2 regions of the Pseudoalteromonas sp. GB56 genome follow, and region 1 is predicted to be linked to the other one. Evidence: riboswitches for the same ligand, from Rfam matches in the RefSeq annotation. Region 1 holds a riboswitch; the other holds the start of a gene.
The links. Region 1 has a riboswitch for lysine ahead of dapA (4-hydroxy-tetrahydrodipicolinate synthase). Riboswitches for the same ligand answer to the same signal wherever they lie in the genome.
Positions count from the first base shown of each region.

Region 2: linked by a shared signal. The riboswitch ahead of lysC (lysine-sensitive aspartokinase 3) and the one ahead of dapA (4-hydroxy-tetrahydrodipicolinate synthase) in region 1 are both predicted to bind lysine.

Region 1 is NZ_JBPCHK010000001.1:123,205-126,622, reverse strand. Features, by position in the region: gene ACH19P_RS00590 (PLP-dependent decarboxylase) at 1-294, opposite strand, end outside; gene ACH19P_RS00585 (2,3,4,5-tetrahydropyridine-2,6-dicarboxylate N-succinyltransferase) at 294-1,034, opposite strand; gene dapA (4-hydroxy-tetrahydrodipicolinate synthase) at 1,044-1,940, opposite strand; lysine riboswitch at 2,071-2,264, opposite strand; gene ACH19P_RS00575 (response regulator) at 2,413-3,418, shown strand, end outside.
Region 2 is NZ_JBPCHK010000001.1:1,892,423-1,895,840, forward strand. Features, by position in the region: gene ACH19P_RS08965 (energy transducer TonB) at 1-81, shown strand, start outside; partial or broken gene ACH19P_RS08970 (2-dehydropantoate 2-reductase) at 252-1,234, shown strand; lysine riboswitch at 1,357-1,530, shown strand; gene lysC (lysine-sensitive aspartokinase 3) at 1,610-2,965, shown strand; gene ACH19P_RS08980 (4'-phosphopantetheinyl transferase family protein) at 2,925-3,418, opposite strand, start outside.

The DNA.
Region 1 (3,418 bases):
GCGTGATTTCGCCGGACCTGTGTTAAGAACCTGTGATGCAGGAACTTCTTGTGCGAGTACTTGCTGCAACTCACCTTCACTGGCCACGTCAAAACGAAAACCCGTCTCGGCGAGTGTACGAACGATAGCTGACAATGGGTTTGCTTTTACCGCATACCATAACTTAACGACATCTTGGTCCATTAAGGTGCTGAGATGGTCGCGTAAGAAATCCAAGTCATAGACAAAACAAGGTTCAAATTGCTCTTGAGCAACCGTGTTAAGGTGTTGCGCCGTGGTACTCGCAATGGGCATTAGCGTAATACCTCTTCGAGTTCCAAAGATGCGTCACTTTGCTCGTCACGGTATTTGACGATAAGTGCGCAGCTCATCGAAAGTCCTTGCTCACGGCCCCATGCGCTTGAGCTTGGGCGTGAACCAGGGATCACAATTGCGTACTCAGGAATGGGCTCGCCCTTGTCTAATTGGCGCTCATTCACACAGTCATAAACAGGGATCGTTGCACTCAAACGTACGCCTGGTGCTAGTACCGCACCTTTTTTAACCACCACGCCTTCAACGATGATACAACCCGCGCCGATGAACGCGTCGTCTTCAACCACCACTGGGTTAGCACCAATAGGCTCAAGTACACCACCGAGTTGTACCGCTGCGCTAAGGTGAACATTTTTACCTACTTGCGCGCATGAGCCTACAAGCACGTGGCTATCAACCATAGTGCCAGTATCAACGAAGGCACCAATGTTTACGTATGCTGGTGGCATGATGATAGTGCCTGACGCAACGTGTGCACCGCGACGCACTGATGTACCACCTGGTACCATACGCACGTTATCTTGTGCACTAAAACCGCGAGGGGCAAGGTTATCTTTATCAACAAAGCCACCTGGAAATTCAGTGTTAGCGCCATTTTTAAATGCTTCAAGAATGCCTTGTTTTACTTCAACATTTGCATGCCATTGGCCATTTTCGTCTTGTGATGCTGCGCGAACAGCGCCTGTTTCTAAGTTGTTAAGTAGTTCTAACCAGCTCATGGGAAATTTTTAAACCTGTGTTGAATGCCAAGAAATAATTGTGTCGTGTGCGCTTAAAAGTGGTTGTAGATCATCTACTTCCGTATGAGTAAGTGGAGCGCGTAAGATTGGCGATGAAATTTGACCAAGTGCGTGCAGCAAGCACTTGCTTGGAATTGGATTGCTCACATGAAACAGGGCTGCAACAGCGCCTCGCCAATGGATAAAAGCGTTGTGGCTTTGGCCTTGAAGACTCAAACGCACAAATTGCTGTGTTGCCTCGGGCCACACATTGGCCGCAACAGACACTAGGCCCGCTGCGCCGGCTTGCGCGTAGTAAGGGATAAGCGCGTCGTCGCCGCTGTAAATAGCCAGCTCAGGTGCGGCCACACGGTATTGTTCAAAGCAATTGATGTCGCCACTGGCTTCTTTGAGTGCCCAACAATTTGGGTGTGATTGCAGCTGAGCTAAAGCCTGAGCCGACAGGCTAACGCCTGCGCGACCAGGAACATTGTAAAGCATGCAAGGCACACGGCTAGCGTCAAGAAGTGCTTGAAACCACTGCTGTTGCCCTTTGGGGCCTGGCTTTGCATACAGCGGCGCGCCTAGCAAATAGGCATCGATGGCTTGGGTATTACAAAATTCTATCCATTGGCATTGCGCTTCAAGATTAAAGCCACCAACTCCCACCATGATGGGAGTATTCAGTGCCAACGAACAGATATGCGAAACAATGGCCTGCTGGTCTTCTAGGTCCAACGCCAATGCTTCACCGGTTGAGCCTAAGATTAAAAGGCCATTACCAGCTGCAGCTTGCTGTTGAGCGAGCCGAGTTAGGCTGTCAAAGTCGATGCTGCCATCATCATGCATAGGCGTGATCAGCGCAGTCCACAAAACTGTGTCTGTTAACGAGTGAGTAGTTGTCATCTCATCCGAACTTAGTGCGAGTTCGACTTGGAGTATGGGGAGAAGTGATCCCGCATTCGCCATTTCGAACAGGTTAAATTCGAAGAGCGAATGGGCTTATAAATAACGAGGCCTAATGGCCTGTTACTCTAAGACCAGAAGCTCTCCACCAAATTCATAGCAGCGTTACCTGCTATTGGTGACAGTCGCTGGGATTCAACCCGAGCGCCCGAGGGAGTGTTAAGCAAATTACCTCACCTCTCGGCGTACATTCCCCTCGTTATGAATCAATGGAGTTTGCTCTCCTCATCATAACTACCTGAATGACGCACCTCTTCTAGCCCTTGCAGCCGTTTAGATGGCTGACTGAATAGGGTGCTTTTTTATTCAAACACTTTAGCCCCCATGCTGTCAACGATAACTCGAGGACAAATTTTACAATCTGATTTTTTGTGCAACGCTTAGTAGATAGCTAAGCGCATGAGAATAGGGAATGTACCATCTGACAAATCATTTAAGAAAACGTTATTTGTGGGCCGCTTCTGTGTTATTGCTGACAATTTCGTTATCTGTCGGATATGTAATTCATGTCTCTAAAATGCAAGAAAGTGATGCTAAAGTTATAAATATTGCAGGTATGCAGAGAATGCTGTCACAAAAAATTGCTCTGCATCGACAACTTCTTAGTTACGCTCCCACACCATTTGAAGAAGTGCAACTGAATGTAGCAGTAGACAAGCTCATCGAGAATCATGAGTTTCTGCTCGCCAGCGATATGGTCAAGCATCCAGAAGTGAGCCCGTTGCTTGCACACAACAGTGCGCTGGACAAACGTGTCCGAGCGTATGCAGAAAATGCGCTATCAGGTGAGGATTTATCCCAATTTTCCGGGCGTTCACTTGCAAGTTTGTTGCAAGAGTTGAATTTAGTCGTCAGTGCATTAGAGCAACGTTCGCAAGAGAAGGTGTTATACCTGCAGCGTGTATTGCCGCTGCTAATTCTAATCGTGATGTTAACGATTTGGAGTGAATGGTTTTTAATCTTCAAACCGTTGTCGCATCGTGTCTCTAAGATGCTGTCAAAGCTGCGGGAGCAAAGGCGAATTGCTGTACGAGCCAGTCGAGTAAAAGATGATTTCCTAGCGAACGTCAGTCATGAATTATTCACGCCAATCAACGGCATCTTGGGGCTTCTCAAAGCGCCCGCAAAAGTGGCGTCTCACGATATTGAGGTGATCACTCATTGCACACAGAATTTGCGCTCTATTGTGCAAGAAATGTTGGATATGCAACAACTTAAATCAGGGCGCTTTCTACTGGGTAAATCTACACAAACGCTAAACACGACCATAAAATCAACGTTGGCCCCGCACCGACTAAATTCATACTTTGCGCATCGTATTAAGCTTCATTGTGACGATATCGATCGGGTTCGAATAACAACGGATCATGTGCGCCTAATTCAAGTTTTAAATCAGGTAATTACCAATGCGCTGATAC
Region 2 (3,418 bases), 1.8 Mb from region 1:
TTTTGCATGGGGGGCGAGTCCCTAGAAGAAGCGGCTGCTTTGTGTGAACTACAAGCGCAAAAACCGTGTGCCGCTGACTAACTAATTTACTGTTTGCAGCAGAGTCAGTGAATTACTCTGCTGCCCATCCTGATTTGTCTGTGGGGATAAAACCAACACAAATTAATACAATCCTACCTTGTATCCACATTGATAAGACTTTGCGATTGACGCACTATAATACCCATTAACACGTTGATTAAGATTGAATTATGCGAATTGCTGTATTTGGTGCAGGCTCCACCGGTTGTTACTTAGCCGCTTTACTCAGTGCGGCCAATTTATCAACGTCGATTGTGTGCAGAGAACGCATAAAAAGCGCCATTGAGCAAAACAACGGCATCCACATTACCGACTATCAAGGGCTCGATAAACGAATTATGCCTGACGCCCTGCTGACTGATACCACTGGCCAGCAGTTTGATGTGGTGTTTGTTACTGTTAAATGTCACCAATTACCTGAAGTAGCACAGCAGTTGTTACGTATCACGCATGCTCAATCAGAACTTATTTTTATGCAAAATGGGTTAGGCTGTTTCGATGCTATTGAGACGCAAATGGCACAGCGTAGGTGTATGTTTGGTATTACCCCCTTTAACGTGTTGCAAAACGGCGCGCACTTTCATAAAGGAACGCAAGGCGAGTTTTGCTTTGAGCAAAGTGATAACACGCAATTCATTGCTCAGACACTTCAAGACAGTGGTTTTGGCTGTCATATATATGATGATATGAAACCTATCGTGTTCGGCAAGCTGCTTTTAAATCTCAATAATGCGCTCAACGCTATTGCCGATATGCCGATTAAAGCTGAGCTTGAGAATCACGCGATTCGCCGCTTGCTTGCAGGCGCGATGCGCGAATGGATTGCAGTAGCGAAGGCGATGGATTGTGAATTAGCGCAGTTTACCAAGGTGAAGCCTGCAAAAGTGCCGGTGATTTTAAGTTTACCTAATTGGCTATTTAAACGGGTGGCATCGGCGATGCTAGACATAGACCCCAAAGCGCGCTCTTCGATGTGGGAAGATATTCAAGTGGGTAGAAAACAGAAGTTGAGTTCCTCAATGGTGCCGTAGTTAAACTTGGCGCTCAGCATAATGTGCCCACTCCAATCAACCAAGCTATTGTTCAGAGCATCCATAAGCTAGAGCGCGGCGAAACGGTAGATATAACCCGACTCGCTGTTATGAAATCGTAACAAATAAGTTCATGACAAGTGCTTTTGCACAATTGACATCCAGCCATCCAAACGTTACATTGCATGCTCGTTCTGGCGCATGCTCGCTAGAATGCAGTATCAATGCTTTTAAAAGTATTGGTATCAACAGAAGAGGTGCGATAGCTAGGTAGTAAACGCGAGGCAGACGAATGCCGATGACCGTTTATGAGGGAGACTATCGCCGAGGGAGTGCATTGTTCGTCGCAATGGCTCTCGGTTCTTGAGGCTGAATCCTCGGAACTGTCACCTGTTTTGGGTGGAGGGCTTCTGGCAATGGACACACTTCTTTTATCGTCTTGCCAAGTTCTCCTGATTGTATTTGAAAAATAAACTATTTTTCATCTCGGAGAGAAAATGAATCAGGAATTTTCCGTCGCTAAGTTTGGCGGCACTTCAGTTGCAGATCACCAAGCGATGCTGCGTTGTGCAGATATCATTGCAGCTGATAACCATGTTCGTATTGTCGTCGTAAGCGCCAGTGCCGGCGTTACAAATCACCTTGTGGCGCTTTGCCAAAGTAATATTGATGACGAAACACGTGAGCAACACGTCGACGGTGTGGTTGCAATTCAATTAAATATCCTCGAATACCTCAGCCTTGATGCTGATTTAGCGCATGGCTTTGAAAACACGCTCAATGCGTTTCGCAGTGCGGCGTTAAAGCCAGTTCAAACAAATGCACAACGTGACGAACTACTCAGCTTTGGTGAGCGTTTATCTTCTTACTTATTTACGCAAGTGCTCCGTGATAAGGGCGTATCGTCGACGCGTTTCGATATTCGTTCAGTACTTAAAACCGACAGCCAATTTTCCAAAGCATCCCCGGATGTAGCGCAAACACGCACCCGCGCTCAAGCTGAGCTGGTGCCGCTACTCAATGATTATGTGGTTGTTACGCAGGGCTTTATTGGTAGTGATGAATACGGCGATACAACAACGCTAGGCCGCGGTGGTTCAGACTACAGTGCGGCTTTAATTGCCGAGGCCACTGGCGCAAATGCTATCTATATTTGGACAGACGTTGTAGGCATTTACAGCACTGACCCACGTGTATGTGAAAAGGCACGCCCGATTGCTCATCTCACGTTCGATGAGGCAGCAGAAATGGCGACCTTTGGCGCCAAAGTATTGCACCCAGCGACTATCTTACCAGCAGCACGCAGCAGTATTGGCGTATTTGTGGGTTCAAGTAAAGACCCCCAAGGTGGCGGTACCTGGATTGAAAAAGTTCCCAGTGCAGAGATTATCGCGGGGGTACGAGCGGTCACCCAACGTAAAAATCAAATATTATTAACACTAAAAAGCCCTGAAATGCTGTTAGCGAGTGGTTTCTTAGCTCGCGTATTCACTATTTTGAGCGAATATAAGATTTCCGTTGATTTGGTCACCACGTCTGAAATCAGTGTTGCTGTAACGTTGGATAATGCGCCTAATGCAAGCCGACCAGAGCTTGACCAAGAAGCACTGGATAGACTCGGCGAGTTCTGCCATGTAACGGTTGAAAATAACTTAGCATTAGTAGGGTTAATTGGCTCAGAAATTCAGCTACGCCAAAGCGAGTTGAATCTGATGAAAGTGTTGTCTGGCTTTGATATTCGCTTAATTTGTCATGGTGCGTCAAAGCATAACTTGTGCTTCTTGGTGGATCAATCGCAATCAGACGACGTGGTTAAAGCGATTCACCAACAGTTGTTGGAGCAAGGTCAATAAATTGAACTCGCTCGGTGGCAGTGATTAACGAGACATCGAATTGCTGCCATTGTTCGCATAACACCTGCGCGTGTATGTTCTCTAACAAGGGCAAAATGGGTTGGCTAAGTAGGGTGCTAATACTTTGCTTAGCCGCTTTGGCATAGGCTTCTTTGAGCGTCCATACGCGAAAGAAAATATCTACGTTATCACCAATCTCGGTTGCTTCCTGCTTTGGATAAAAATGCGCTGCGAGCTTTTGAAATGGGCGCTTCTCGTCAATTTTTTCGATGTCTAAGCCTAATACGGTTTGGGCATTCAACGTTGCCGCAACACCCACATGCTGATGTGAGTGGCTAATAACCACGTTGATATCCAGTAGGTCGTTGTTAGCATAGACCTGAAGCTGTTTTACTTGTTCGTTAAAGCGTGTTTCTAACTGATTGTGGGGCAGCGACGCGTATTCTGGCTTTA